Regions from separate parts of the Streptomyces sp. NPDC001816 genome, predicted to be linked through region 2. Evidence: riboswitches for the same ligand, from Rfam matches in the RefSeq annotation. Region 2 holds a riboswitch; the other holds the start of a gene.
The links. A riboswitch is a leader RNA that binds a small molecule or an ion and turns the genes downstream of it on or off. The one in region 2 is predicted to bind ZMP and ZTP.
Positions count from the first base shown of each region.

Region 1: linked by a shared signal. The riboswitch ahead of ACFYZZ_RS38730 (glycine hydroxymethyltransferase) and the one ahead of ACFYZZ_RS07480 (bifunctional 5,10-methylenetetrahydrofolate dehydrogenase/5,10-methenyltetrahydrofolate cyclohydrolase) in region 2 are both predicted to bind ZMP and ZTP.

Region 1 is NZ_JBIATY010000015.1:120,991-135,570, reverse strand. Features, by position in the region: gene ACFYZZ_RS38790 (glycine betaine/L-proline ABC transporter ATP-binding protein) at 1-22, shown strand, start outside; gene ACFYZZ_RS38785 (ABC transporter permease) at 22-1,989, shown strand; gene ACFYZZ_RS38780 (ABC transporter substrate-binding protein) at 1,991-2,962, shown strand; gene ACFYZZ_RS38775 (isocitrate lyase/phosphoenolpyruvate mutase family protein) at 2,969-3,691, opposite strand; gene ACFYZZ_RS38770 (carboxymuconolactone decarboxylase family protein) at 3,688-4,131, opposite strand; gene ACFYZZ_RS38765 (carboxymuconolactone decarboxylase family protein) at 4,128-4,628, opposite strand; gene ACFYZZ_RS38760 (PLP-dependent aminotransferase family protein) at 4,676-6,067, shown strand; gene ACFYZZ_RS38755 (hypothetical protein) at 6,154-6,411, shown strand; gene ACFYZZ_RS38750 (DMT family transporter) at 6,675-7,499, opposite strand; gene ACFYZZ_RS38745 (hypothetical protein) at 7,635-7,988, shown strand; gene ACFYZZ_RS38740 (glutathionylspermidine synthase family protein) at 8,003-9,187, shown strand; gene rocD (ornithine--oxo-acid transaminase) at 9,184-10,389, opposite strand; ZMP/ZTP riboswitch at 10,490-10,581, shown strand; gene ACFYZZ_RS38730 (glycine hydroxymethyltransferase) at 10,614-12,062, shown strand; gene trpS (tryptophan--tRNA ligase) at 12,201-13,217, shown strand; gene ACFYZZ_RS38720 (2'-5' RNA ligase family protein) at 13,410-13,991, shown strand; gene ACFYZZ_RS38715 (decaprenylphospho-beta-D-erythro-pentofuranosid-2-ulose 2-reductase) at 14,105-14,580, opposite strand, start outside.
Region 2 is NZ_JBIATY010000002.1:389,942-404,521, reverse strand. Features, by position in the region: gene ACFYZZ_RS07555 (MalY/PatB family protein) at 1-1,148, opposite strand, end outside; gene ACFYZZ_RS07550 (SAM-dependent methyltransferase) at 1,382-2,212, shown strand; gene ACFYZZ_RS07545 (S1 family peptidase) at 2,373-3,758, shown strand; gene ACFYZZ_RS07540 (hypothetical protein) at 3,769-3,954, opposite strand; gene ACFYZZ_RS07535 (hypothetical protein) at 4,054-4,260, opposite strand; partial or broken gene ACFYZZ_RS07530 (gfo/Idh/MocA family oxidoreductase) at 4,305-4,619, shown strand; gene ACFYZZ_RS07525 (L,D-transpeptidase family protein) at 4,656-5,351, opposite strand; gene ACFYZZ_RS07520 (SDR family oxidoreductase) at 5,616-6,530, opposite strand; gene ACFYZZ_RS07515 (DUF4180 domain-containing protein) at 6,608-6,976, opposite strand; gene ACFYZZ_RS07510 (MBL fold metallo-hydrolase) at 7,005-7,634, opposite strand; gene ACFYZZ_RS07505 (S-(hydroxymethyl)mycothiol dehydrogenase) at 7,634-8,719, opposite strand; gene ACFYZZ_RS07500 (hypothetical protein) at 8,892-9,197, opposite strand; gene ACFYZZ_RS07495 (nuclear transport factor 2 family protein) at 9,368-9,733, shown strand; gene ACFYZZ_RS07490 (MarR family winged helix-turn-helix transcriptional regulator) at 9,758-10,303, opposite strand; gene ACFYZZ_RS07485 (hypothetical protein) at 10,364-11,203, shown strand; ZMP/ZTP riboswitch at 11,231-11,311, shown strand; gene ACFYZZ_RS07480 (bifunctional 5,10-methylenetetrahydrofolate dehydrogenase/5,10-methenyltetrahydrofolate cyclohydrolase) at 11,335-12,192, shown strand; gene ACFYZZ_RS07475 (CU044_5270 family protein) at 12,193-13,215, opposite strand; gene ACFYZZ_RS07470 (RNA polymerase sigma factor) at 13,208-13,771, opposite strand; gene ctaD (cytochrome c oxidase subunit I) at 13,770-14,580, shown strand, end outside.

The sequences.
Region 1 (14,580 bases), on a different contig from region 2:
CACCAGCCCGGAGGACGTCTGATGGCAACGCTCACCGTCCCCACGGCGAACACAGCAATCCCCGGCTTCCTGAGAAACCGCGCCGCGGCCAAGCTCCTCGCCCTGGCCGGCATCGCCGCGATCCTCGTACCCCTGGTCAACAGCCACTGGGGAAGCAACGCCTGGCCGCACGCGCTCACCGTCGACCTCTCCAAGCCCCTGGCCACCGCCAGCGACTGGGTCATCGACAACCGTGACAGCCACCCCCTGTTCCTCTACTTCTTCGGCTACGTCAGCAACGCCGTCGTACTGGCCGTACGCGCCGTCTACCTCACCCTGCTCGCCGCAGGCTGGGCAGGCGTCACCGCGTTCGGCGCCCTCGTGGCCTGGCGCCTCGGCGGCGTCCGTCTGGCCGCCGGCACGGCGATCGCGTTCCTGGCCTGCGGCGCGCTCGGCATGTGGGTGCCCACCATGCAGACCCTCGCGCTGATGGTGGTCGCCGTACTCGCCTCCGTGGCCGTGGGCGCCCTGCTCGGCCTCGCCGCGGGCCTCTCCGACCGCCTGGACCGCGCCCTGCGCCCGGTCCTGGACACCATGCAGGTGCTCCCGGCGTTCGCGTACCTCCTCCCCGTCGTCCTGGTCTTCGGCATCGGCGTCCCCGCGGCCGTCCTCGCCACCGTCGTCTACGCCGCCCCGCCGATGGCCCGCCTCACCGCGCTGGGCCTGCGCGGCGCCGACCCCGAAGTCCTGGAGGCCGTGGAGTCGCTCGGCGCCACCGCCCGCCAGCGGCTGCTGACCGCCCGTATCCCGCTGGCCCGCAAGGAACTCCTGCTCGGCCTGAACCAGACGATCATGATGGCGCTGTCCATGGCCGTCATCGCCTCCGTCATCGGCGCCGGCGGCCTCGGCGACCGTGTCTACCAGGCCCTCGCCTCCGTCGACGTGGGCGCGGCCCTCGCGGCCGGCATCCCGATCGTGCTGCTGGCGGTGGTCCTGGACCGCGTCACCGCCGCCGCGGGAGCCGCGGGAGACGGCAGCGCAGCCGCAGGAGACGGCACCCCCCGGCCTCGTACCATCGGCTGGCCCTACGCCCTCGCCGCCACCGTGGCCGTGGCCCTGGCCACCCGCCTCCTCGGCGCCCTCGACTGGCCCGCCTCCTGGAGCCTGGACATCGCCGAACCGGTCAACCGCGCCGTCGACTGGATGACCGCCCACCTCTACTCCGGCGTCCCGGTCGTCGGCGGCACCGCCGACTGGGCGGGCCACTTCACCACCTGGATCCTGGACCCCGTCCGCAGCGGCCTGCAGTGGCTGCCCTGGTGGGCGGTGCTGCTCGTCGTCGCCGCGCTGGCTTGGCTCATCGGCACCTGGCGCACCGCCCTGACAGCCGTCCTCGCCATGGCGGCGATCGGCGTGCTCGGGGTGTGGGAGCCCTCGCTCGACACCCTCTCCCAGGTGCTCGCCGCCGTCGCCGTCACCCTCGTCCTCGGTTTCGCGACCGGTATCGCGGCCGCCCGCAGCGACCGTGTCGAACGGGCGCTGCGCCCGGTCCTGGACGTCTTCCAGACCATGCCGCAGTTCGTGTACCTGATCCCGGTCGTCGCCCTGTTCGGCGTCGGCCGCGCGCCCGCCGTCGCCGCGGCCGTCGTGTACGCCCTGCCGGCCGTCGTCCGGATCACCGCGCAGGGCCTGCGCCAGGTCGACCCGGCCGCGCTGGAGTCGGCGCGCTCGCTCGGCGCGACCGGCCGCCAGCAGCTGTGGCAGATCCAGCTCCCGCTCGCCCGGCGGTCGTTGCTGCTCGCCGCCAACCAGGGCGTGGTCCTGGTCCTCGCCGTCGTCATCATCGGCGGCCTGGTCGGCGGTGGCGCCCTCGGTTACGACGTCGCCTTCGGCCTCGCCCAGGGCGACCTGGCGACCGGCCTGGTCGCCGGCGCGGCCATCGTCTGCCTGGGCCTGATGCTCGACCGGGTGACCCAGCCGACCGAACGCCGTGCGAAGAAGGGAGCGTGACATGCGATTCCGTAAGACTGTCCCCGTCGGTGTCCCTGTCGCCGTCGCCGTCGCCGTTCTGGGACTGACCACCGGCTGCGGCGCCGCCGACATGACCAAGCAGGCGTCGCCGTTCGCGAACGCCCAGGGCGCGAAGACGGTCACCCTGTCCGTGCAGTCCTGGGTGGGCGCGCAGTCCAACGTGGCCGTCGCCCAGTACCTCCTCGAACACAAGCTGGGCTACCGCGTCGACACCGTCCAGGTGGACGAGGTGCCCGCGTGGGACGCGCTCAGCCAGGGCCGGGTCGACGCCATCCTGGAGGACTGGGGCCACCCGGACCAGGAGAAGCGGTACGTCACCGACAAGAAGACGATCGCCCGCGGCGGCGACCTCGGGGTGACCGGGCACATCGGCTGGTTCGTCCCGACGTACCTGGCCGAGCAGCACCCGGACATCACCGACTGGAAGAACCTGAACAAGTACGCCCCGCTCTTCCGCACCGCGGAGAGCGGCGGCAAGGGCCAGCTGATGGACGGCTCCCCGTCCTACGTCACCAACGACAAGGCCCTGGTGAACAACCTGAAGCTGGACTACCAGGTCGTCTTCGCCGGTTCCGAGGCGGCCCAGATCACCCAGATGAAGCAGTTCGCCAAGGAGAAGAAGCCCTTCCTGAGCTACTGGTACGCACCCCAGTGGCTGTTCAAGAAGGTCCCCATGACGGAGGTGAAGCTGCCGCCGTACAAGGAGGGCTGCGACGCGGACGCGGCCAAGGTCGCCTGCGCCTACCCGCACACCCCGCTGCAGAAGTACCTCAACGCGGACTTCGCCAAGTCCGGCGGCGAGGCGGCGGCCTTCCTGAAGAAGTTCCGGTGGACGACCGAGGACCAGAACCAGGTCTCCCTGATGATCGCCGACCAGAAGCTCTCGCCCGAGGAGGCGGCGAAGAAGTGGGTGGACAGCCATCCCTCCGTGTGGAAGAAGTGGCTGTCCTGACCCGGCCTACTGCGTGAGGCCGTCGGCGATCTCGCGGAGCGCCTGGGTGGCGCGCCGCTGGAGCCCCGGCCCGAACGTGACGCGGGTGGCCCCGAGTTCGCCGAGCACGGCGGGCGAGGGGCCCTCGCCGTCCAGCCGGGCGAACATGTTGAGCGGGCCCTGGATCCCGGCTCGCAGCAGGGGCAGCACGTCCACCGGAGCGAGGATCGGATACACGCAGTCCGCACCCGCGGCCACGTAGGCCGCGGCCCGCTCGATGGCCCGGTCGGGATCGCCGTCGCCGTGGAGGAAGGTGTCGACGCGGGCGTTGACGAAGAGCCGGTCGGCGGCGGCCGAGCGTACCTCGGCGAGGTACTCGGCGTGCTCGTGCGGGTCCTTGAGGACACCCCCGTTGGAGTCCTCAAGGTTGCACCCGACGACGCCCGCCTCCAGCAGCCGCTCGACCAGCTCCTTCGGTGCGAGCCCGTACCCGCCCTCGACGTCCGCCGAGACCGGCACGTCCACCGCCCGCACGATCCGGGCCACCGCCGCGAACATCTCGTCGGCCGGGGTCGCCCCGTCCTCGTACCCGAGGGAGGCGGCCACCCCCGCGCTCGGCGTGGCCAGCGCCGGGAACCCGGCCTCGACACACACCCGGGCGCTCGCCGCGTCCCAGGGGCCGGGCAGGACCAGCGGATCGCCCTGGGCACGCTTGCGGTGCAGGCTGCGGAACACATCCACCTTGCTCATGGCTGGTAGCCCCCTGGCGGAACACGGCGGCTGACCATGAGACGGTTCCAGCCGTTGATGACGGTGATCAGGCCGATGAGATGGGCGAGTTCGGCCTCACTGAAGTGCTTGGCGGCGGTGTCGTACACCTTGTCCGGCACGAAGCCGTCGGTGAGGACGGTGACTGCCTCGGTCAGCGCCAGCGCGGCCCGCTCCCGCTCGCTGTACTGGTCCTCGGCCTCCTCCCAGGCGTTCAGCAGCTGGATGCGGTCCTCGGACTCGCCGCCCTTCCGGGCCACCCGGAGGTGCATGTCGAGGCAGAACGCGCAGTGGTTGATCTGTGAGGCTCGGATCATGACCAGCTCGGCGAGGACGGGATCGCCGAGCCCCTGCTTGGCGGCCGCGCTCAGCGCCGACATGGCCAGGCCGACCTCGCGGTCCAGCAGCTGGGTACGGCTCACCTGTACTGCCCCGGCTGGTAGTGGCCCGGGGTCATCCGGGTGGTCACGCCGAACCGGTTCCACGCGTTGATCACCGTGATCGCGGCGATCAGCCGGGCCAGCTCCGCCTCCTCGAAGTGTGCGGCGACCCGGTCGTACACCTCGTCCGGCACGAAGCCGTCGGTCAGGACGGTGACCGCCTCGGTCAGCTCCAGCGCCGCCAGCTCCTTCTCGGTGTAGAAGTGCCGCGACTCCTCCCACGCGCTGAGCTGCACGATCCGCTCCACGCTCTCGCCGGCGGCGAGCGCGTCCTTGGTGTGCATGTCGAGGCAGAACGCGCAGTGGTTGAGCTGCGAGGCGCGGATCTTCACCAGCTCGTACAGCGCCGGGTCGAGGCCCTGCTTCGCGGCCGTGTCCAGGCGGATCATCGCCTTGTAGACCTCGGGCGCGTGCTCGGCCCAGCTGAGCCGTGGGGTCTGTTCGGTGGCGTACTTGACGGTTTCCTCTGCAGTGCTCATGTCTTCGACCCTAGGAGCGAGGATGCCCAGGGGTATGGTCCATTTCCATGGCGAATTCATGGGCCACTCTGGGAGTCGACCTGCACCTGGAACCGGCCGGTTCCAGCGGGCTGCGCCGCGGTCTGACCGACGCACTGCGGGACGCCGTCCGCACCGGCCGCCTCGCCCCCGGCACCCGGCTGCCGTCCTCCCGCAGCCTCGCCGCAGACCTGGGCATCGCCCGCAACACCGTCGCCGAGGCCTACGCCGACCTGGTCGCCGAGGGCTGGCTCACCGCTCGCCAGGGCTCCGGCACGAGGGTGGCGGAGCGGGCCGTCGCCCCGCCGGCCGACACTGCCGCACCCCGGCGCCGCGCACCCGGCCGCCCCGCCTGCAGCCTCATCCCCGGCAGCCCCGACCTCGCCGCCTTCCCGCGCACCGAGTGGCTCAAGGCCGCCCGCCGCGCGCTCGCCGCCGCCCCCTTCGACGCCCTCGGCTACGGCGACCCGCGCGGCCGCCCCGAACTGCGCACCGCCCTCGCCGGCTACCTCGCCCGCGCCCGCGGCGTCCGCACCGACCCCGACACGATCATGATCACCGCGGGCTTCTCGCACGCCCTGCGCATCCTCGGGGCGCTGCTGCGGGCGCGCGGGGTGCGGACCGTCGCGGTGGAGTCGTACGGGCTCGACGTCCACTGGGGGCTGCTGAGGAGCGCGGGCCTTGCGACACCCGCGCTGCCCTACGACGAACTGGGCACCGACCCGGGCGCGTTGAGCGACGAGGGTGCCGTACTCGTCACCCCCGCCCACCAGTTCCCGATGGGCATGCCCCTGCACCCCGACCGGCGGACCGCCGTCGTGGAGTGGGCGCGGCGGACCGGCGGGCTGGTCCTGGAGGACGACTACGACGGCGAGTTCCGCTACGACCGCCAGCCCGTCGGCGCCCTCCAGGGCCTCGACCCCGACCGGGTCGTCTACCTCGGCACCGCCAGCAAGTCCCTCGCCCCCGGCCTGCGCCTCGGCTGGATGGCGCTGCCGCCGTCCCTGGTGGAGGAGGCGGCCGCGGCCAAGGGCCGCATCGACACCTGCGGAGCGCTGGACCAGCTGACGCTGGCCGAGTTCATGGTGTCCGGTGCGTACGACCGCCACGTCCGCTCCTCCCGCCTGCGCTACCGGCGCCGCCGTGATGCGTTGGCCGCCGCCGTTGCCGATCGCGCGCCGGACGTCCGGGTCACCGGGATCGCGGCCGGCCTGCACGCCGTGCTGCGGCTGCCTCCCGGCACCGAGCAGTCGGTGATCCAGGCAGCGACCTGGCAGGGCCTGGCCCTGCACGGGCTCGCCTTCCACCGGCATCCGGAGGCCGTCTCCGAGCCGCTGGACGCGCTGGTGGTGGGGTACGGGACGCCGCCGGACAGTGCGTGGGCGGGGGCGTTGGAGGCGTTGTGCAGGGTGTTGCCTTGAGGGTGACTGAGGTGAGTCCGGCCGGCCAGCGCTGCAACCGGCTACGGTACGTACCCGTAGCTTGGAGGGTGGAGAGGAGCCCGAAGGTGCCTGACGCCAACGTCCGTATCCCTGAGGAAGCACGGGACCGGCTCGCCGCCATAGCGGCAGGCGAAGGCATGTCGCTGCGTGCCTACCTGGCCCGGCTCGCCGAAACCCTGCTCACCCCCGCCGAGCGGGCCGGGCGGGCCGAGCAGGCCCGCGCTGCCTTGAAGGAGTGGACCGGCTATGCGCCGACTCCCGCTGAGGAACGGGACCTCGACAGCGAGCTGGACCGGCGGCTGGCACAGGCGGCTGCCCGGTGAGCGACGCGATGCAACCGACCCCGGACCGGCCTGACGGGGCGATCATCGCTACGACCTCCCCCGACCGTTGGATCGGCGAGCCGGTCCGCGTACTGGACCTCAATCCCTGACGCCCTGGGCCAGGGGGTTGCAGGGGAGGGCGGCAGGGGTCGACCACGAACGACCCTGCGGCGGACGGGGAGTGACGGTGTAGAAGCATGCTGCCCCTGGTGCCCAGGGCTCGTCCTGGGCACCCAGCGAGTGGCGTGTTCGATGAGGCGGCTTCAGGCTTCTTCCGCCACCGGCGCCTCCCCGAACCGCGCCAGCGCCAACGCCCCCGCCACCGCCACCGCGAACCCCAGCACAGCCAGCCAGGTGAAGCCCTCCCGCGTCCGGTCGCCGAGCCAGATCACGCCGATCGCCGCCGGGCCGATCGTCTCGCCGATCACCAGGCCGGCCGTCGCCGTCGTCACCGCGCCGCGCTGCAGGGCGGAGGTCAGCAGGATGAAGGCGGCGGCGCCGCCGATCAGGAGGGCGTAGGCCGCCGGGTTGGTGAGCAGATCGGCCAACCGCAGCGAGTCGATCAGGCGGACCGACACCTCCACGACCCCGAATCCGAAACCCGCTCCCAGCCCCAGCACCAGCGCCCGCAGCCGCCCGGACAGCCGCCCGCCCAGCAGAGCGAGGACCAGCATGCCGACCGCCGTCGCGAGCATCGCCCACTTCAGGACGTCCGAACCCTCCTGCTCGCCCTCCGGCCCGGACGCCACCCCCAGCATCGCGAGCCCGACGCAGACCACGCCCACCGCGCCCCACTCCATACCGCTCAACCGCACCCGCAGCAGGCGCGCCGCGACCACCGCGGTCACCGCCAGACTCGACGCCAGTGCCGCGCTGACCGCGTAGATGGGAATCGAGCGCAGCGCGGCGATCTGGAACAGGAAGCCAAGACCGTCCAGCGCAAGGCCCGCCAAGTACCGCCACTGCCTGAGCGCCCGCAGCAGCAGTGCCGCCTCGCCGCCCCCGCCAGTTCCGGCCTCCCGCGCCGCGATCGCCTGCAACACCGTCGCCGTACCGAAGCAGACCGCCGCGGCCAGGGCACACACCATTCCAAAGAGCACGAAGTGACTCTAGGCGAGGGGTGAACCGGTAACCCGCCTCGAAGGCCGCTCTCACCGTTCTCTAGGCTGACCGCCGAAAACAGGCCAGCCAACGGGCAGGCCGGCCAACGGGGAGACACCAGCATGGACACCGCACGACGACGCCTTCGCTCAGGAACCGTTCTGCTCGGCGGCATGGGCCTGCTCGCCACCGCCCTGACCGCCTGCTCCTCCGCCCCGGACAAGCGCTGCGTCGACCGCGACAGCTACCGGCTCGCCAAGGGCTACAAGGTCGTCTCCGACAAGAACTGCAAGTCCACCAAGGCCTTCGTCAACGGCGCCTGGTACTACGGCGGCAAGAAGAAGGGCTCCTGGGTGAGCGGCGGCTCCTTCACCAAGCCGAGCAAGGGCTCCGGCTCGCATTCCAGCTCGGGCGGCTCGCACGGCGGCGTCCACCGTGGCGGCTTCGGCGGCGGCCACGGCAGCTCCGGCGGCTGACGAGGAAACGCCCCATGGAACGCCGTACGACCACCCCCCGCCCCGGCTGGCAGCAGACCGTCGAGGAGCAGGGGCTCGTCTACCCCCTGACCCGCCACCCCGACGGCTCACTGCGCCCCTACTGGGACGAGAGCGCCTACTACGTCTTCACCCTGGACGAGGTCGAGGCACTGGAGGAGACCGTCGAGGAACTGCACCGCATGTGCCTCGCGGCCGCCGAGCACATCGTGGCCGAGGGCCGCCTCGCCGACCTCGGCATCACCGACCCGCGCGTCGCCGAGGCCGTCACCGAGGCCTGGCGGCGCCGCGCCGAACTCCCCTCCGTCTACGGCCGGTTCGACCTGCGGTACGACGGCACGGGCCCGGCCAAGCTGCTTGAGTACAACGCGGACACCCCGACCTCGCTGGTCGAGGCCGCCTCCCCCCAGTGGTTCTGGATGGAGGAGCGCTTCCCCGGCGCCGACCAGTGGAACTCCCTGCACGAACGCCTGGTCGACGCCTGGCGCGAGCAGGCCGCGCTGCTCCCGCCGGGCAGCCCGCTGCACTTCGCGCACTCCTCCGCCGACGAACTCGGCGAGGACCTGATGACGGTCGCCTACCTGAAGGAGACCGCCGAACAGGCCGGCCTCGCCACCGACTGGATCTCCATGGAGGAGATCGGCTGGGACACCCTCTCCGGCCGCTTCGTGGACAACGGGCTCCGCTTCATCCGCAGCATCTTCAAGCTCTATCCGTGGGAGTGGCTCACCACCGACGCCTTCGCAGGGCATGTCCTCGACACCCTGGACAACGGCGGCGGCACCGGCAGCACCCTGTGGATCGAACCCGCCTGGAAGATGCTCCTGAGCAACAAGGCCCTGCTGGCGATCCTCTGGGAGCTGTACCCCGGCCACCCGAACCTGCTGCCCGCCTACCTGGACGGCCCGCGCGAGCTGGCCGGGCCGACGGGCTATGTCGCCAAGCCGCTGCTCGGACGGGAAGGCGCGGGCGTGACCGTGCACGAGCCCGGCGCCGAACCCGTCGTACGCGACGAGCCCTGCTGCTACCAGCAGCTCGCCCCGCTGCCCGCCTTCGACGGCAACCACCTCGTCCTCGGCGCCTGGGTCGTCCGGGACGAGCCGGCCGGCCTCGGCCTGCGCGAGTCCTCGGGCCTGATCACCGACGAGTACGCCCGCTTCCTGCCGCACGTGATCCTCTAGGCCGCCAGGACCTCCCGCAGCTGGGCGAGACCCCAGTCCAGGTCCTCCTTGCTGATCACCAGCGGCGGCGCGATCCGGATCGTCGCACCGTGGGTGTCCTTCACCAGGACACCCCGGTCCATCAGCCGCTCGGACACCTGCCGGCCCGTCCCGACGCTCGGCGCGATGTCGACCCCGGCCCACAGCCCCCGCCCGCGCACCGCCGTCACCTTGCCGGTGCCGAGCAGGGCGCCCAGCTCCCGGTGCAGATGCTCGCCGAGCTCGGCGGACCGCGCCTGGTACTCGCCCGTCCGCAGCATCCTGATCACCTCCAGCGCCACCGCACACGCCAGGGGGTTCCCGCCGAACGTCGATCCGTGCTCACCCGGCCCGAACACCCCGAGCACCTCGGTGCTCGACACCACCGCCGACACCGGCAGGATCCCGCCGCCCAGCGCCTTCCCCAGCACGTACACATCCGGTGCGACCCCCTCGTTCTCGCACGCGAAGGTCCGCCCGGTCCTGCCAAGACCCGACTGGACCTCGTCGGCGATGAACAACACGTCCCGCTGCCGGGTCAGCTCCCGCACCGCCGGCAGATAGCCGGCCGGCGGGACGATCACCCCCGACTCGCCCTGGATCGGTTCGAGCAGCACCGCGACCGTGTTCTCGGTGAGCGCCTCCCGCATCGCGGTCAGGTCGCCGTACGGCACGATCTGGAAGCCCGGCGTGTACGGCCCGAAGTCCGCCCGCGCCTCGGGGTCGGTGGAGAAGCTGATGACCGTCGTCGTACGGCCATGGAAGTTGCCGCTCGCGACCACGATCTTCGCCATCTCGGCGGGCACCCCCTTGATCCGGTACCCCCACTTCCGGGCGGTCTTCACCGCGGTCTCCACCGCCTCGACGCCGGTGTTCACCGGCAGCACCATCTGCATGCCGCACAGCGCGGCCAGCTCGGTGCAGAACGCGGCGAACCGGTCGTGGTGGAACGCCCGCGACGTCAGCGTCACCCGCTCCAGCTGCGCCCGGGCCGCCGCCACCAGCCGCGGGTGGCCGTGGCCGAAGTTCAATGCCGAGTACCCGGCCAGCAGGTCGAGGTAGCGCCGCCCCTCGACATCCGTCATCCAGGCCCCCTCCGCGGTGGCGACGACCACCGGCAGCGGGTGGTAGTTGTGCGCACTGTGGGCGTCGGCGGCGGCGATGAGCGTCTCCGTAGCGTTCACGGGAACTCCAAAGGGCCAGAGAGTCGGATGCACCCCCTTCTTATCCTCGCTCGCATGGTGGACGCGGGACCTGCGCGATCCGGCGCGCCCGGTAGGCTGATCAGCGGGCCGTGACTGGCGCGCTAGGGATGGGACGGACCATCGGGGAGCGGCCCGAGCGGGAAAACAGTGCCGTGCGCCTGGGCCGAACGTGAACGCTGTACGCACACCGTCCGGAGGTCCCCATGCCGAAGCAGCACCTCTCCACCGAGTCCACCGCCTTCCGCGCCGCCCTCGACGTCATCCGTGCCGTCGAGCCGGGCGTCGCCGACGCCATCGGCCAGGAGGTGGCCGACCAGCGCGAGATGCTGAAGCTGATCGCCTCCGAGAACTACGCCTCCCCGGCCACCCTGCTGGCGATGGGCAACTGGTTCAGCGACAAGTACGCCGAGGGCACCATCGGCCGCCGCTTCTACGCCGGCTGCCGCAACGTCGACACCGTGGAGTCCCTGGCCGCCGAGCACGCCAAGGCGCTCTTCGGCGCCCGGCACGCCTACGTCCAGCCGCACTCCGGCATCGACGCCAACCTCGTCGCCTTCTGGGCCGTGCTCGCGGACCGCGTGGAGGCCCCGTTCCTGGAGAAGACCGGCGCCCGCCAGGTCAACGACCTCTCCGAGGCCGACTGGGCCGAGCTGCGCCAGGCCTTCGGCAACCAGCGCATGCTCGGCATGTCCCTGGACGCCGGCGGCCACCTCACCCACGGCTTCCGCCCGAACATCTCCGGCAAGATGTTCGACCAGCGCTCCTACGGCACCGACCCGGCCACGGGCCTGATCGACTACGAGGCGCTGCGCGCCCAGGCCCGCGACTTCAAGCCGCTGATCATCGTCGCGGGCTACTCCGCCTACCCCCGTCTGGTGAACTTCCGCATCATGCGCGAGATCGCCGACGAGGTCGGCGCGACCCTCATGGTCGACATGGCCCACTTCGCCGGTCTGGTCGCCGGCAAGGTCCTGACCGGCGACTTCGACCCGGTCCCGCACGCCCAGATCGTCACCACGACCACCCACAAGTCCCTGCGCGGCCCGCGCGGCGGCATGGTCCTGTGCGACGACTCCCTGAAGGACCAGGTCGACCGCGGCTGCCCGATGGTGCTCGGCGGCCCGCTCCCGCACGTCATGGCCGCGAAGGCCGTCGCCCTCGCCGAGGCCCGTCAGCCCTCGTTCCAGGACTACGCCCAGCGCATCGTCGACAACTCGCGCGCCCTCGCCGAGGGCCTGATGAAGCGCGGCGCCACCCTGGTCACCGGCGGCACGGACAACCACCTCAACCTGATCGACGTGGAGACGTCGTACGGCCTCACGGGCCGCCAGGCGGAGACAGCCCTCCTCGACTCGGGCATCGTCACCAACCGCAACGCCATCCCGGCCGACCCGAACGGCGCCTGGTACACCTCCGGCATCCGCATCGGCACCCCGGCCCTCACTACGCGGGGCCTGGGCACGGCGGAGATGGACGAGGTCGCGGGCCTGATCGACAGGGTCCTCACGACGACGGAGCCGGGCACCACCAAGTCGGGAGCCCCGTCCAAGGCGGCCCACGTCCTGGACGACAAGGTGTCCCAGGAAATCGCACAGAGGGCAACGGACCTGGTGGCAGGCTTCCCGCTGTACCCGGAAGTCGACCTGGGCTGATCACTCCCTGAGGGGCGACGCCCCAGGGGCGCGGGGCCGCATCAAATATGCGGCTCCGCCGCGCGGGCGCGACCAGCCACCACGGTCCGCAGTTCCCCACGCACCGAACCCCCCGATCCCTCTGCGACAATAAAAAACATGGCTTCCGCTGACCAACCTCGCGTGCTCTCCGGCATCCAGCCCACCGCCGGCTCGTTCCACCTCGGCAACTACCTCGGCGCCGTCCGCCAGTGGGTGGCCCTGCAGGAGTCCCACGACGCCTTCTACATGGTCGTCGACCTGCACGCGATCACGGTCCCGCAGGACCCGAAGGACCTGCGCGCCAACACCCGCCTGGCCGCGGCCCAGCTGCTGGCCGCCGGTCTGGACCCCGACCGCTGCACCCTCTTCGTGCAGAGCCACGTGCCCGAGCACGCCCAGCTCGCCTGGATCATGAACTGCCTCACCGGCTTCGGCGAGGCCAGCCGGATGACCCAGTTCAAGGACAAGTCCGCCAAGCAGGGCGCCGAGCGGGCCTCCGTCGGCCTGTTCACGTACCCGATCCTGCAGGTCGCGGACATCCTGCTGTACCAGGCCAACGAGGTGCCGGTCGGCGAGGACCAGCGCCAGCACATCGAGCTGACCCGCGACCTCGCCGAGCGTTTCAACGGCCGGTTCGGCGACACGTTCACGATCCCGTCGCCGTACATCCTCAAGGAGACGGCGAAGATCTACGACCTTCAGGACCCGTCGATCAAGATGAGCAAGTCGGCGTCCACGCCGAAGGGCCTGATCAACCTGCTCGACGAGCCGAAGGCGACGGCCAAGAAGGTCAAGAGCGCCGTCACCGACACCGACACCGTGATCCGCTACGACGCGGAGAACAAGCCGGGCGTGTCGAACCTCCTCACCATCTACTCCACGCTCACCGGCAAGTCGATCGCCGAGCTGGAGCAGGACTACGAGGGCAAGATGTACGGCGCGCTCAAGACGGACCTCGCCGACGTCATGGTCGAGTTCGTGACGCCGTTCCGGGAGCGCACCCAGCAGTACCTGGACGACTCCGAGACGCTCGACTCGATCCTCGCCAAGGGTGCGGAGAAGGCGCGCGCGGTTGCCGCGGAGACACTTGCGCAGGCGTACGACCGGGTGGGTTTCCTGCCGGCGAAGCACTGAGAAGCACGAACCGGCGCTGAGGCGCACGACCGTACACACCTCCGAGCGGGCAGAGCGCTGCACATCACTTCCACTGCGCCTGCCCACAGGACACCCGTGGCCGTACAGTCGATAGCCGACGGCCCGGACGAAGACGCGACGAAGACGGCGGCGAAGACGGCCGGAAGACATCACGCGACGACAGGAGACGACGTGGGGACCGTAACGATCGGCGTGTCGATCGCGGTCCCGGAGCCTCACGGCAGCCTGCTCCAGGAGCTGCGCGCGGGCTTCGGCGACGCCGCGGCTCACGGCATCCCCACGCATGTCACCCTGCTGCCGCCGACCGAGGTGGACGCGACCGACCTTTCGGCGGTCGAGGCGCACCTCACGCAGGTCGCGGCGGCCGGCCGGCCGTTCCCGATGCGGCTGTGCGGGACCGGCACCTTCCGGCCCCTGTCGCCGGTCGTCTATGTGCGTGTCGCGCAGGGTGCCGAGGCCTGCGCCTGGCTGCAGCAGCGGGTGCGGGACGCCTCGGGTCCGGTGGCGCGCGAGCTGCAGTTCCCGTACCACCCGCATGTCACGGTCGCGCACGGCATCGACGAGGAGTCGATGGACCGCGCCTTCGCCGAGCTGGCCGGCTTCGAGGCCGAGTGGCCGTGCACCGGGTTCGCGCTGTACGAGCAGGGCGCCGACGACGTGTGGCGCAAGCTGCGGGAGTACACGTTCGGCGGATCCGTGGTGCCTCCGCAGGGGTGCCACGCGGACGTCGAGCGCGGGGCGCTCCGCGGGTAGTGCCGCGATGTGCCGTCACTCGTCTGCGGCATCGTTGTGGCTGGTCGCGCCCACGCGGCGGAGCCGCATATGTGATGCGGCCCCGCGCCCCTTTGGGGCGCCGGACCAGGGCGCTAGATCGGCAGCCGTCGGAACAGTGCCCGCGGCGTGTGCCGCAGAGCCGTCATCACCAGCCTGAGCGCGCCCGGCACCCACACCGTCTCCGAGCCGCGGCGCAGGCCCAGTTCGACGGCCGTGGCGACGGCCTCGGGGGTGGTGGCGAGCGGGGCCGCGGGCAGGTCCGCCGTCATGCGGGTACGGACGAATCCGGGGCGTACGACCATGACGTGCACGCCGGTGCCGTAGAGCGCGTCGCCGAGGCCCTGGGCGAAGGCGTCGAGGCCGGCCTTGCTGGAGCCGTAGATGAAGTCGGCGCGGCGGGCCCGTTCGCCGGCGGCGGCGGAGAGGACCACCAGGGAGCCGTGGCCCTGGGTCTGCAGGGCGCGGGCCGCGGTCAGGCCCGCCGACACGGCTCCGGTGTAGTTGGTCTGGGCGACCCGGACCGCGCGCAGGGGCTCCCGCTCGTCGTGGGCCTGGTCGCCGAGGATGC
Region 2 (14,580 bases):
CCCTCCGTGAGGATCTCCGGAGAGGTCGCCAGGTTCAGACGCACGTGCCCGGCGCCGCCGGTGCCGAAGAGCACGCCGGGGCTGAGGGCGACCCGGCCGCGGTCGAGGAACACCTCGGCGGGGTCGTCGCCGAGGCCGAGGGCACGGCAGTCGAGCCAGGCCAGGTAGGTGGCCTCGGCGGGACACGCGCGGACCGCGGGCAGGTGCTCGGCGAGCAGGTCGGTGAGCAGGCGCCGGTTGTTGTCGAGGCCGGCCAGCAGGGCGTCCAGCCATTCGGTGCCTTCGTTCAGGGCGGCGGTGTGGGCGATGACGCCGAGGTGGCTGGGGCCGTGGCTGACCTCCTCGGGCAGCCGGGCGAGATCGGCGGCGGCGCCGGGTCCGGCGACGGCCAGCGCGGCCTTGAGCCCGGCCAGGTTCCAGCCCTTGGACGCCGACATCAGCGACAGGCCGCGCTCGGCGCCGGGCACGCTCAGGTACGGCGCGTAGGTGACACCGGGGGCGACGAGCGGGGCGTGGATCTCGTCCGCGACGACACGGACGCCGTACCGTTCGGCGAGGTCGGCCACGGCGGCCAGTTCGGCGGCGGTGTGCACGGTGCCGGTGGGGTTGTGCGGGCTGCACAGCAGGAACGCGGCGCGGCCGCCGCCCGCGGTCGCCGCCCGGAACGTCGCCGCCAGCAGATCGAGGTCGATCCGCAGATCGGCGCCGAGCCTGGCCTCGACCACGCGGCGGTCCATGTGGCTCACGAACTGGTAGAACGGCGGATACACGGGCGCGTTCACGATCACCGGATCCCCAGGTTCGGTGACCAGTTTGAGCATCTCGACCACACCGAGCATCACGTCCGGAACGATCGCGGTGTGCTCCACGGCGATCCCGTGCCAGTTCCAGCGCTTGGCGGCGAACCCGGCCAGCGCTTCGGCGTAGGCGGAGCCCGCGGGGTAGCCGGTGTCCCCGAGGGTGAGCGCGTCGGTGACGGCGCGGACGACCGGCTCGGCGAGGGGTACGTCCATCTCGGCCACCCACAGGGGCAGCACGTCCTCGGGGTAGGCGCGCCACTTCATGCTCGTACGACGTCGCAGCTGCTCCAGGCCGAGGATGCGCAGCGGGTCGGGTTCGCCGGGTGTGTCGTGCGGGATGCTGGTCATGGGGCTCAAGATAGGCGGCCGTGGCGTGATCGGAAACGGGGCAAGCCGGGCGGGCATGGGCGGCCAAGGGCCGCTTCCACGCGAGCGTGACGCTTCTTCGTCGGAACCCGGTAGCCGGTCCCGGCCCGGTCCGGAGACGGAAAGCCCGGGACGTGCGGCACAGATCAACTCGGGCGTCTAGATTGCGTCTTGAATGGCGCACCTCTCTTCAGGCATCCAGGAGCTGAACCCACGTGACCGACAACCCGGCAGCCACCAACGACGTGGCCGTGTCGCTGCGCGCCCGTATCAACACCAGCCAGCCGCACACGGCCCGGATCTGGAACTACTGGCTCGGCGGCAAGGACAACTACGAGGTCGACCGCGCGGCCGGCGACCAGATCCGCCAGCTCCACCCGGGCATCGGGGAGTACGCGCGCGCCGACCGGCTGTTCCTGGGCCGCGCGGTACGCCACCTGGCCGGCGAGCTGGGCATCCGCCAGTTCCTGGACATCGGCACCGGGCTGCCCACCGCCGACAACACGCACGAGGTCGCCCAGCGCATCGCGCCGGACGCCCGGATCGTGTACGTCGACAACGACCCGCTCGTCCTCGCGCACGCCCGCGCCCTGCTCACCAGCACGCCCGAGGGTCGGACCGACTATCTGGACGAGGATCTGCGCAACGTCGACGCGATCCTCGAACACGCCTCGAAGACACTGGACTTCAGCCAGCCGGTCGCGCTGATGCTGCTCGGCGTGGTCATCTTCATCGGCGACGACGAGGACCCGTACGGTCTGGTGCGGCAGTTGACGGACCGGCTGCCGTCGGGCAGCCATCTGGTGCTGTCGCACACCATCACCAGCCCGTCGATGCCGGACGTGGACGAGGCGGTCAAGTTCTGGAACGAGCACGGCACTCCGAAGCTGACCCAGCGCACGCCCGAGGACGTCACCCGCTTCTTCGACGGTCTCGAACTGCTGGAGCCGGGCGTGGTGTCCTGCTCGCGCTGGCGCCCGGAGGACGGCGACGGCGCCGAGCCGGAGGAGGTCGCCATGTTCGGCGGGGTGGCGCGCAAGGCCTGACGGCGCCGAGCGTGAGCCGGCGGCGGGTTCGGGCCGAGAAGATCACCGCCGCCGGTGAACGCCACCGGGCCGGGCCACGTACTCAAGGTCGGGCGCTCGACGACCGGAGGGCCCCGCGGTGCCGGTAGGGGCATCGCGCGTTCGGGTTCGGGAGCCATGCATGAGGCACGCACGACGACGGGTCGTCCGGCGAGTGACACGCCTGGCGGCGGTCGGCGGACTCCTCCTGGGAGGTGCGATGGTCGCCCAGGCGGCCATGGCGAGCGAGACTCCGCCGGCGTCCGCCAGAACGCTCAGTTCGGCCGGGACGGCCGGTGACAGGGGCGCCGCGCTGGTGGCGAAGCTCGGCACAGCGCGGACGGCGGGCAGCTGGATCGGCGCCGACGGGCGGCCCGTCGTCGCGGTGACCGACGCGCAGGCGGCGCAGACGGTGCGCCGTGCGGGGGCCCAGGCGAAGGTCGTGTCGCACAGCATGAACGAGCTGAAGTCGGCCACGGCCACGCTGCGTTCGGCGCCCCGTGTGGCGGGCACCGCCTGGTCGATGGACTACCGGACCAACCGGATCGTGGTGCAGGCCGACCGTACGGTGTCGGCCGCCGACTGGTCCCGGATGTCCCAGGTCGCCGCGCGGATCGGCGCTTTCGTGCACATGGAGCGCACGAACGGCACGTTCACCACGCGGTTGAACGGGGCGCAGCCGATCCTGTCGACGGGCGGCCGCTGCTCGGCGGGCTTCAACGTGAGCAACGGGCAGAGCGACTTCATCCTCACGGCCGGCCACTGCGGGCCCGCCGGATCGATCTGGTTCGCCGACAACCAGGGCAACCAGCAGCTGGGCAAGACCGTCAGCAGCAACTTCCCCGGCAACGACTTCTCGCTCGTCCAGTACAACTCCGGCAAGGCCGGCGACGGTGCCGACGTGGTCGCGATCGGCGGCGGCAAGGGCGTGCGGATCACCGGTGCGGCCGATCCGACGGTCGGGCAGCGGGTGTTCCGCAGCGGCAGCACCAGCGGGCTGCACGACGGCCAGGTGACCGGGCTGAACTCGACCGTGAACTATCCCGAGGGCACGGTCACCGGACTCGTCGAGACCAACGTGTGCGCCGAACCGGGCGACAGCGGCGGCCCGCTGTTCTCCGAGGGCGTCGCGCTGGGCGTCACCTCGGGCGGCAACGGAGACTGCAAGACGGGCGGGACGACGTTCTTCCAGCCGATCACCAAGGCGCTGGCGGCGCTGAACGTCAAGCTCCTCGTGTCGGCGCAGAGCGCGGGCGGCGCCCAGGGCGCGGCGCCCTCCCCCGCACAGTCCGCCCCGGCCGGCCAGGGCGCGGTCGCGCCGAGCGCGGCCTCGCCCGGTTCCTCGGCGCCGGTCACGGGCACCGCACAGAACGAGACGCTGCTCGCACAGCTCACGGACACCCGGAACGTCGGTCCCGGGCTGCTGATCATCGCGGGGAGTCTGATCGCGCTGGTCGCGACCCGCTACATCCGTGCCGAGCAGGACCGCAAGGCGTACCAGCGGTACTACTCGGCGACGTGGGGCTGACGAGAGAGGTTCAGGCCGCCTGGTGCGGCTGCGGGGCCGCCGCGGCCCACTCCATCACGAGGCGCTGGTACTCCGCGCGCTGCTCGGTGGTCAGTGTCCCGCCCGACCGGCGCCACAGGGCCCTGATCTCCTCGTTGACCTCGTCGGCCGATCGCTCGGAGACGGCTTCAACAGTGGTGGACATGCTGTGAAGCATATGCCGGGGGACGTGAAGGCGCTGTGAGTAAGTACACGTGATACGGACATTTCGGACCGTGTTACTCGTCACGTCAATATGTCAAGTGGCTGCGGGAGTTCACGCCCGGTCCGTGCCGAGCACGAGGACCTGGATCGCCAACACCGCTGCTCCACGCGCCCAGTCGTGGAAGTCGGAGATCTTGGTCTCCAGGCCGACCGGAGCGGCCTGCGGGTGCCGGTGGGCGGCAATGGTCTCGCGCACCGTGCCTCCCGCCACATCCATGAGGCCCACGCCTTCCCCCGCGAGGAGGATCTTCTGCGGCATCGCGAAGTTGGCGATCTGCGCGACCAGGGTGCCCAGGGCCCGGGCGGCCTAGTCGATCACCCGGGAGGCCATGGGCTCGCCCGCACATCGCGCCGGAGCTGCGGGCCGCCTTCACCTCCGGGTCGGCGCCGGTGCACGACCGGGCCCGGCTGCCGCGGGAGTTCGACCAGCTGCACATCGGGCACGAGGGCAGCCACCACTTCCTGGTGGACGACTTCGTCACCGCGGTCGACACCCGCACCCTGCCGTCGGTGAACGCGTGGGTGGCCGCCCGCTACACCCTGCCGGGCATCGTCGCGCACGAGTCCGCGCGGCAGGGCGGGGTCCGGCTGGAGATCCCCGACTTCGGGGTCGCGCCGGACAACTGCGGCCGGTGGCCGGGCGCCTGGGCCGGCTCAGGTGCCCGGCTTGCGGCCGTACACGAAGACGTCGTCGCCCGTCCTCAGCAGCGACCAGTACTTCTTGGCGTCCGTCGTGGTCATGTTGACGCAGCCGTGGGAGCCCGGCGGGTTCCACATGCTGAGGTTGACGGAGTGGAAGGCCTGGCCGCCGTCGAAGAACTGGCTGTAGGGCATCGGCACGTTGTAGATGGTCGAGACGTGGTCGATGTCCCGCCAGTAGATCTTCTTCAGGCCGGTGCGGGTCTCGTACCCGTTACGTCCGGTGCGCACCGGCACGGGCCCGTAGACGAGCTTGTTGCCGTCCTGGATCCAGCTCAGCTGGAGCGAGAGGTTCACGCAGGCGATACGGCCCTTGTTCACCGGGCACTTGCCGTCCTTGTTCGGGTTGTTCCCGACGGCCTTCTGCTTGTTCATCAGGTCCATCACGCCCCAGGTGACGGGCCCGGCGTAGCCGATGGCGGGCGTGATGCCGTGCTTGTTCTGGAAGGCCTGGATGGCCCTGCAGTCGGCGGAGGACTGCCTTCCGTCGACCGGGCGGCCGAGGAACTTCTCCACCTGCTTCTGGTACGGCCCCGCCTGCGTGGTGCAACTCGCGGCCTGGGCCGGTGCCGCGGTGAGGGCGAGCGTGAGCGGCGCCACCAGTGCGGTGACACCCAGCGCGACCACACCTCGTCTGCGTATGTCCCCCATATCGGCCTCTACCCCTTCTCCCCTTTGTTCCCAGGGCCTCCCCCGGGTGGTTCCCCTTCGCGATTCCCGCGCTCTCGGCCTACTAGACCTGCCCCCCGACCCGACGGTTGTAGTTCCGGCCACGCTGTGACGGAACGGTGAAATTCGTCGCCGCTTCGTCGCCGCTTCGTCGCCGCGCGGGGCCGGGTCAGGCGGTTTGGCGGCGCCCATGACGAGAACTCCCTGTCCTGCCAAGCGCTTGAGACCGGACGTGCGGGCTCGGTTTCAGCGGTATCCGGTCACGTCCGCCGGCTTGCCCGGGTCCTGCACCTCGACCAGGTACCGCCAGGCGTCGGGGCGGCTGCCGTCGAGGTCGGTGAACCCGTACTCCCGGGCGAGGCCGCCGCTGGAGAGGGACTGCCCGTTGAAGCGGGCCGCTTCGGGGTCGCCGGCCAGCGCGGCGACGGCGCGGCCGACGAAGCGGGGGGTCTCGGAGATGGCGAAGTGCGGTTCGCGGTCGAGGGCGTCGCGCCAGTTGTCCTCGCGTACGCCGAAGGCGTCGAGCATGATCTCCGAGCGCAGCCAGCCGGGGGTCAGCGCGAGGGCGGTGGCGCCGCGCGGGCCGAGTTCGTGGCCGAGCGCGAAGGCCATGCGCAGCACGGAGGTCTTGGCGAGGTCGTAGAAGAGGTTCACGCGGTAGGTGTCACGGTTGTACTCGGCGGTGCCGTCGGTGACCTCCACGACCAGGCCGCCCGGGTGGCGCAGCAGGAGCGGCAGCGCGAAGTGGCTGGTGACGGCGTGCGTTTCGACGGCGAGCCGGAGCAGCCGGAGCCCGTTGTCGAGGTCGTGCTCCCACACCGGTGTGTCCCACTCGAAGAGTTTCTCGCCGCCCCAGATGTCGTTGACGAGGAGGTCCAGGCGGCCCTGTTCGTCCGCGATACGGTCCACGAGGGCTCGTACCGCGGAGTGGTCCAGGTGATCGACGGGGACGGCGACGCCGTGTCCGCCCGCCGCCGAGACGAGGTCGGCGGTGTCCTCGATGGTCTCGGGGCGGTCGTACTCGGAGCGGTGGGCGCGGGTGCTGCGTCCGGTGACGTAGACGGTGGCGCCGGCCGCGCCGAGTTCCACGGCGATGCCCCGCCCCGCGCCCCGGGTCGCCCCGGCGACCAGCGCTACCTTGCCTTCCAGCGGCCCTGACATGTCCGACCTCCCGTGCGGTACGACTCTCATCGTCGTCCACTCTCACGGGAAAGCCGGACATCTCCTGTCGCCTTTTCTCAGCGGCGCAGCTTTTCTTCCAGGTCCTCGTACCCGGTGACGAACCAGAGCTGGCGGCCCTGGTTCGACTCGTACACGAAGTCCCGCAGCGCGTCGCTCGCGTCGACGTGCCGGGAGATGTCGCCGACGACGGCGAGCCGCAGCCGGTAGTTCGCGAACTTCTGCACGACCGCACCGGCGACACCCGACCGCAGCCGGAAGAACTCGTCCGCGACCCGCTCGACCGGCACCACGACGAGTTCAGCGTCCTGCCCCATCGCGTCACCGATCAGGTCGAGGGCAGCGCCCTCGCCGTCGAGGGCGGGGCCTTCGGGGGCGCAGCGCAGAACGCGCACGTCGTGGAGTGTGTCGAGCGTGTTGGTGGTCATGGCCCTGATCGTACGGCCGGGCCTCGGGTCAGTGCCCGCGTTTGATCCACTCCTCCAGGTGGGGTGCCTCGGCGCCGATCGTGGTGGAGTCACCGTGTCCGGTGAGGACCTTGGTCTCCGGCGGGAGGGTGAGGAGCCGGTCGCGGATGGACTCGATGATCGTCGGGAAGTGGGAGAACGAGCGTCCGGTGGCACCCGGGCCGCCCTTGAAGAGGGTGTCGCCGGTGAAGACGACGCCGAGCCCGGGGTCGTACAGGCAGACGGCGCCGAGGGCGTGGCCCGGGGTGTGCAGGACGGTGAGGTCGGCGCCGGCGGCCTCGATGACCTGGCCGTCGTCGAGATGGCGGTCGGGGTCGCGGTCGGGGTGGGTGAGCTTCCACAGCGGCAGGTCGGCCGGGTGGAGCCAGATGGTGGCGCCGGTGAGGTCGGCGAGGGCGGGGGCCGCGTCGATGTGGTCGTTGTGGGCGTGGGTGCACAGGATGGCGGTGAGCCGGCGGTCGCCGACGGCGCGGGCGATGGCCTCGGCGTCGTGGGCGGCGTCGATGACGACCACCTCGTGGTCGTCGCCGACGATCCACACGTTGTTCTCCACGTCCCAGGTGCCGCCGTCGAGGGTGAACCGGCCGGAGGTGACGAGGCGTTCGATGCGGGCGGTCATCACAGCACCACCACCGAGCGCAGCACGTCGCCCTGGTGCATCCGGTCGAACGCCTTCTCCACCTCGTCGAGTTGGATGGTCTCGGTGACGAACGCGTCCAGCGGCAGGCGGCCCTGGAGGTGGAGGTCGATCAGCATCGGGAAGTCCCGGGAGGGCAGGCAGTCGCCGTACCAGCTGGACTTGAGCGCGCCGCCGCGCCCGAAGACGTCCAGCAGCGGCAGTTCGAGCTTCATCTCGGGGGTGGGGACGCCGACGAGGACGACGGTGCCGGCCAGGTCACGGGCGTAGAAGGCCTGCTTGTAGGTCTCGGGTCGGCCGACCGCCTCGATGACGACGTCCGCGCCGAATCCACCGGTCAGCTCGCGGATGGCCTCGACCGGGTCGGTCTCCTTGGAGTTGACCGTGTGGGTGGCGCCCAGCGCGCGGGCCTTCTCCAGCTTGCGGTCGTCGATGTCCACGGCGATGATCCGGGCCGCGCCGGCGAGGTTCGACCCGGCGATGGCCGCGTCACCGACGCCGCCGCAGCCGATGACGGCGACCGAGTCGCCGCGGCCGACGCCTCCGGTGTTGATGGCGGCGCCGATGCCGGCCATCACGCCGCAGCCGAGCAGCCCGGCCACGGCCGGGGAGACGGCCGGGTCGACCTTGGTGCACTGTCCGGCCGCGACCAGGGTCTTCTCGGCGAAGGCGCCGATACCGAGGGCCGGCGACAGCTCGGTGCCGTCGGTCAGGGTCATCTTCTGCTTCGCGTTGTGGGTGTTGAAGCAGTACCAGGGGCGGCCGCGCAGACAGGCCCGGCAATTGCCGCACACGGCACGCCAGTTGAGGACGACGAAGTCGCCGGGCGCCACGTCGGTGACCCCCTCGCCGACCGACTCGACCACGCCGGCGGCCTCGTGGCCGAGCAGGAAGGGGAATTCGTCCGAGATTCCGCCCTGTTTGTAGTGCAGATCGGTGTGACAGACACCGCAGGCCTGGACGCGTACGACGGCTTCGCCGGGCCCCGGGTCCGGGACCACGATCGTCTCGACCCGTACGGGCTCGTCCTTCCCCGGTGCGATCACGCCGCGTACTTCCTGCGCCATGGCCTGGCCCCTTTTCCTCGTTGTGCCTTCGGAGCCGACCCTACGCGCGAGGGCCCGTCCACGGCATGGACCACGACGGCGGCAGTGGATCTTTCGGCCGTCGCCGCGTGGTCCGGACGGGCAGCGGTGAGGGCCGTCCCCGGCGGGACGGCCCTCGGGTGCGTGGGTGGGGTCAGGCCTGGACGGCGGGCAGCAGACCGGTCACGGGCGCGACGAGGTCGGTGAGCTGGTGCAGCTCGTTCAGCCGCTGCAGTTCGCCGACCTGGTTGAGCGGGCGGAGCTGGTCCGAGACCCGTGGCATCTGTCCCTGGTGCTGTGCGGGGATGTCGCTGACGGCGAGCGAGTCCACGAGGGTCATCGGGTTGATCTGCCCGGAGTGCGGTGCGCTCGCGTCGGCCGCGTTCGCCAGCGGCGCGGCGAGGCCCGTGACGCCGACGGCCAGACCGACGGCGGCGACGATACGTCGTGTTGAGATCATGTCCTCAGCAACGGCGGCGGGCCCCGCCCGGACACGGCCCCCGGTCGCCGCTCACCCGTCAGGCGGACCGCCTCGGCTGCGCTTGCCGTTGCCGCCGGGGCGGAGGAGTCTCGGAGGTGGGGCCCGTGCGGCCTGTTCCCGCCGGGCCATGGCGCCTTAAGGAGGTCACCATGGGCGCTGCGACAGGCTCCGCCTTCGACACCGAGACACTGCGCCGGGGCATAGAAGGGAACACCGGGAACTCTCTGCTCGCCCTCTACGCGGACGACGCCGAGATCCGCATCATCGACCGCAACACCCAGCCCAGCCATCCCAAGGTCCTGCACGGTCGGCGCGAGATAGCCGAGCTGCTCGACGACATCTACAGCCGCGACATGACGCACAAGCTGGACCAGTGCGTCATCCAGGGTGACCACGCCGCCTTCTCCGAGTCCTGCGAGTACGGGGACGGCACGCGTGTCCTCGCCGAGTCCATGGTCACCCTGCGTGATGGCAAGATCGCCGAACAGATTCTGATCCAGGCATGGGACGACTAGGGAGGAAGGTCGCGAGGGCCCAGGTCACCTCCCGGCTGACCTGGACCTTCTCGGCCCGGGCGACGTTCGGCCGGGCGCGTCCCCGCTCTCGGCTGCCAGGACCAGTTTCCGCAGCAGGTCTGCAAGCGTCCGCCGCTCTTCTTCGGTCAGTGCTGCGAGCAGCGTGCCCTCACCCGCGTCCTCCGCTGCCGCATGCGCCTCGAACGCGGCGTGCCCGGCCTCGGTGAGCCGTACCCGCACCCGCCGGCGGTCACCGGTCTCGTGGGTACGGGTGATCAGCCCGGCCTCCTCGACGGCCCCGAGCCGCGCCGACAGCGCACCCCGGGTCAGGCCGAGCCGTTCGGCGAGCTGCGAGGGACTCGACTCGTACGGCGGCCCGGACCTGCGCAGCATCAACAGCATCTTGTACTGCCAGTACTTGAGGCCGTCGGAGTCCAGCACGTCCCGGCGGGCCTGGGCGGTGTGCCGGCCGAGGATCGCCAGCCTCGCGACGATCGCCTCCTTGACGGGGTCCAGCCAGTCCAGCTCGCGCGCCCAGACGGCCACGTGCCGGTCCACCGAGTCCTGCACTGTCTGCCTCCCGCAGTGATTTTCTTGTGGATCATTTTTCGCCTGACTACGTTGCCCGGCATGACCACTGCAGCGCACGCATTCGTTGATATCGATGAACTTCTGGACGCCACACGCGAGTTGAGCACCGCCGGCCGCTGGGAGCGGGCCGCGCGGCTGCTCGACGGGGTCACCGCCGACGAACCCGCCGCTCGTGCGCGGATCACCCGGGCCGCGGCCGAAGTCGCCCTGGACCGCGACTGGTTCGCAGGGACGGACACCGCGGCCGAGCGGCTCGAGGCGGCGGAGAAGGAGTTCCCGGACGGCGACTGGGACACCGGCTTCCTCCGGCTCAGGCACACCTACGGCCGGCTGCTCCTGGTCGACGGCACCCTGCGCATCGGCCCGGACGGCAAGGACCCCGAGGCGCTGGCCGCCCTCCTCGACCGGGCGCGGGAGCTGCACGACAGCGCCCCGGACGAGGTGCGGCGGGGCTGGGCGGCGATGTACCGGGGGCTGATCACGGAGAACCACTTCGCCGAGCGGGCGGCCGCCGCCGGGCACTACACGGCAGCGCTGCACGCCGGGGAGGCCGGCGCGGACGGTCTGCTGGCCCGCGAGGCGCTGCGGCATCTCGGCGACCACGACCACGACGCCGGTGACGGCGAGCGGGCCGGGGAGCGCTGGCGGCGGGCCACCGCGCTGGGCGCCCGGGCCGGCACGGTGCCCGGCACCCTGTCCCAACAGCTGTTGCTGGCCGTGTTGGCCCGGGACGCGGGCGACGAGGCGGGCGCCGTCGCGCTTGCGGCGGAGATCGTCCGCTGGGCCGGGGCGATCGGCGCGGACCGGCTGGCCGCCCAGGCGGACGCCTTCCTCGCCGGGGCGGATCCCACGGCACCCGGGTCCACGGACGCGGACTGAGTGCCGCCCGCGCGCTCGGTTAGGCTGTGGGCGGGCCGTGACTGGCGCTGAGGTGGAGTACCACCGGGGAGCGGCCCTTGGAGCATGCCGCGCGCCTGGGCGATGAAGGTCAACCCAGCTCAGGAGTGCAGATGACACAGGCCCGGCTCATGGACGGCACCGCCCTCGCCCGCCGCATCGTCGAGGAGACCGCGAAGAAGGCCGCCGATCTCACCGAGCGGACGGGCAGCGCGCCCTGTCTGGCCACGGTGCTGGTCGGCGAGGACCCGGCGTCCGTCACCTACGTCCGTATGAAGCAGAACCGCTGCCGCAAGGCCGGCATCGAGTCCCGGCACGTGGCGCTGCCCGCCGCCACGACCACCGCCGAACTCGTCGGCGCCCTACGGGAGTTGTCTGCCGACCCGACCGTGCACGGCATCCTGCTGCAGCACCCGGTGGGCGACCACATCGACGAGCGGGCCGCGTTCGAGGCGATCGCGCCGGAGAAGGACGTCGACGGCGTCACCTTCGCCTCGTTCGCCACGATGAGCTTCGGCCTGCCGGGCTTCGTCTCCTGCACGCCCGGCGGCATCATCCGGCTGCTGGACGAGTACGACGTCGACCCGGCCGGGAAGCGGGCCGTGGTGGTGGGCCGCAGCGCGATCCTGGGCAAGCCGGTGGGCATGCTGCTCCTGGCCCGGGACGCGACCGTGACGTACTGCCACTCGCGCACCCGGGATTTGTCGGCGGCGGTCCGCGAGGCGGACATCGTGGTCGCCGCCGTGGGCCGGCCGCGTCTCATCCGGGGCCAGGACATCAAGCCGGGCGCGGTGGTCGTCGACGCGGGGTACAACGCGGGGAACGTCGGCGACGTCGACTTCGACTCGGCCGTGGAGCGGGCCTCGCTGATCACGCCGGTGCCGGGCGGTGTCGGCCCGATGACGATCGCCACGCTGCTGGAGCAGACCGTCGACGCCGCGGCAGCCGCCGCCCGGCGGCTCGGCGTGTGATCAGCGCATCCAGGCGCGGTACTCCATGACGTCCCCGGCCTTGACCCGGTACTCGGGCTCGGCCCGGGTGAAGGTGGTCTCCATGCCGAGGACGGCGCCGGTGCGCGGTTCCAGGATCAGCATGTGGCGCAGGCCCCGGGTGTCGTACACGTACGCGTGTCCGGGGCGGCCCAGGCGATCGGTGACCTCGCCGGCCGGCCGCAGCCCCTCGGCCTCGGCGAACAGCCGGACGAGGGCCGCCGACTCGCGGGCACCCGGGGTCCAGTGGTCGAGCAGTTCCCCGACGGCGTCGAACAGTTCGGCGGTGCTCAGCGGGGCCGTGCTGCGGTTGATCTCGGGCCGGGCGATCTCGGTGAGGTAGGCCCGCAGACGCGCCGCGGTGTGCGGCGGGGTTCCCTCGGGCGGGGCGTCGTTCCACATCGGCGGGTAGGTGGTCCGGCTGATCACATGGCCGTCCGCCACCTCGTGCGGGTCGTCGCCCTCGTCGGTGAGGACCGGGCGGCCGGGCCTGCGCGGGTCGGTCGCGACGACCAGTTCGGTGTGGCTGTCGTCCGCCCGCCAGCGCACCACCCGCTCCTCGGGGACGGTGACGGGGTGCTTGCCGTCGCTCATGCCGAGGCTCCACGACTGCACGTGCGTGCCCTTGCGCAGGCGCGGTGAGCCGCCCGCCGCGGCCGCGTCGGCCAGGGCGACCATCTCCCGCAGGGGTACGGGCGTGGAGGGGAGCCGGACGGTCAGCGGGCGCGGCGCGGCGACGGCCCGCGGTGTGCTCGGACCGCCGAGCACGGCGTTGCCGGCGACCACGAGGACGACGGCGGTGGCGGCGAGGCTCCAGACCAGCCGGGCGCGCGGGGTACGGCCGGGGAGCGCCGGAAGCAGCCGGAGCCTGCGCCGTGGACGGTCCTCGTGCAGCAGTCGCTCCAACTGCCGCTCGGCGCGGTGGTCCAGCGGACCGTCGCCGAAGTGGGGGCCGTCGGTCGGCGCCGGGTTGGCGCGGCGGAGGAGTTCGAGTTCGTCAGCCATGTCGGTGGTCCTCGCAGAGGGTCGCGTCGGCGGGGGCGGGCAGGGCTGGTGCGGCGGGCCGCATCCGGTCGATCTCGGCTCTCAGCCGGCGCCGGGCCCGGTGCAGCCGCATGATCGCCGCCCGTCTGCCGCAGCCGAGGGCCACCGCGATCTCCGCGGCGTCGAGTTCCTCCCATGCCGCGAGGCGCAGCACCTCCTGGTCCGCCGGGGAGAGCCGGGCCAGCGCGTCGTGCACCCAGGCGCCCGGGGCCTCGGTGTCGGGGCTGTCCATGATGTGCCGGCCGTGGGCCGCCTCGTCGTTGCCCAGCCGGTCCACCAGCCTGCGCCGCCGTCCGTAGCCGCGTACCGCGTTGGCCAGGCAGTTGCGTGCCACGCCGTACAGCCAGGGCAGCGGCGCCTCGGGCAGGTCGGACCGGCGGCGCCAGGCCACCGTGAACACCTCCGCCACCACTTCCTCCACCTCGTCGGCCCGCCCCTGCAGTCGTCTGGCGACATAGCGGCTGACCGCCCAGTAGTGCTCGCGATAGGCAGCGGCGAAGATCTCGTCGTTGCTCATGTTCGGTTCGTGTCCGGCACCCCCCGGATCGTCACACCCTTCGTCCGTGATGCTTGTCGCGCCGTCCGAGTGTGACCGACGGGCCGGGCGCGGACACAGGCGGGGCGTGAAGAGGATCCAAAACATCAGGGCCATCAGGGCCGTGCGGTGGCTGACGACCACCGATCACAAGACCATCGGAACGCTGTATCTGACGACGTCGTTCGCGTTCTTCCTGATCGGTGGTGTGATGGCGCTGCTCATGCGCGCCGAGCTGGCCCGTCCGGGCCTGCAGTTCATGTCGAACGAGCAGTTCAACCAGGCGTTCACGATGCACGGCACCGTGATGCTGCTGATGTTCGCGACGCCGCTGTTCGCCGGTTTCGCGAACTGGATCATGCCGCTGCAGATCGGCGCGCCCGACGTGGCGTTCCCGCGGCTGAACATGTTCGCCTACTGGCTCTACCTGTTCGGCTCGCTCGTCGCTGTGGGCGGCTTCCTCACCCCGCAGGGTGCGGCCGACTTCGGCTGGTTCGCCTACTCCCCGCTGTCGGACGCGGTCCGCAGCCCGGGCGTCGGCGCCGACATGTGGATCATGGGTCTGGCCTTCTCCGGCTTCGGCACCATCCTCGGCTCGGTCAACTTCATCACCACGATCATCTGCATGCGCGCGCCGGGCATGACCATGTTCCGCATGCCGATCTTCGTGTGGAACGTGCTGCTGACCGGTGTCCTGGTCCTGCTGGCCTTCCCGGTCCTGGCGGCCGCGCTGTTCGCCCTGGAGGCGGACCGCAAGTTCGGCGCCCACGTCTTCGACGCCGCGAACGGCG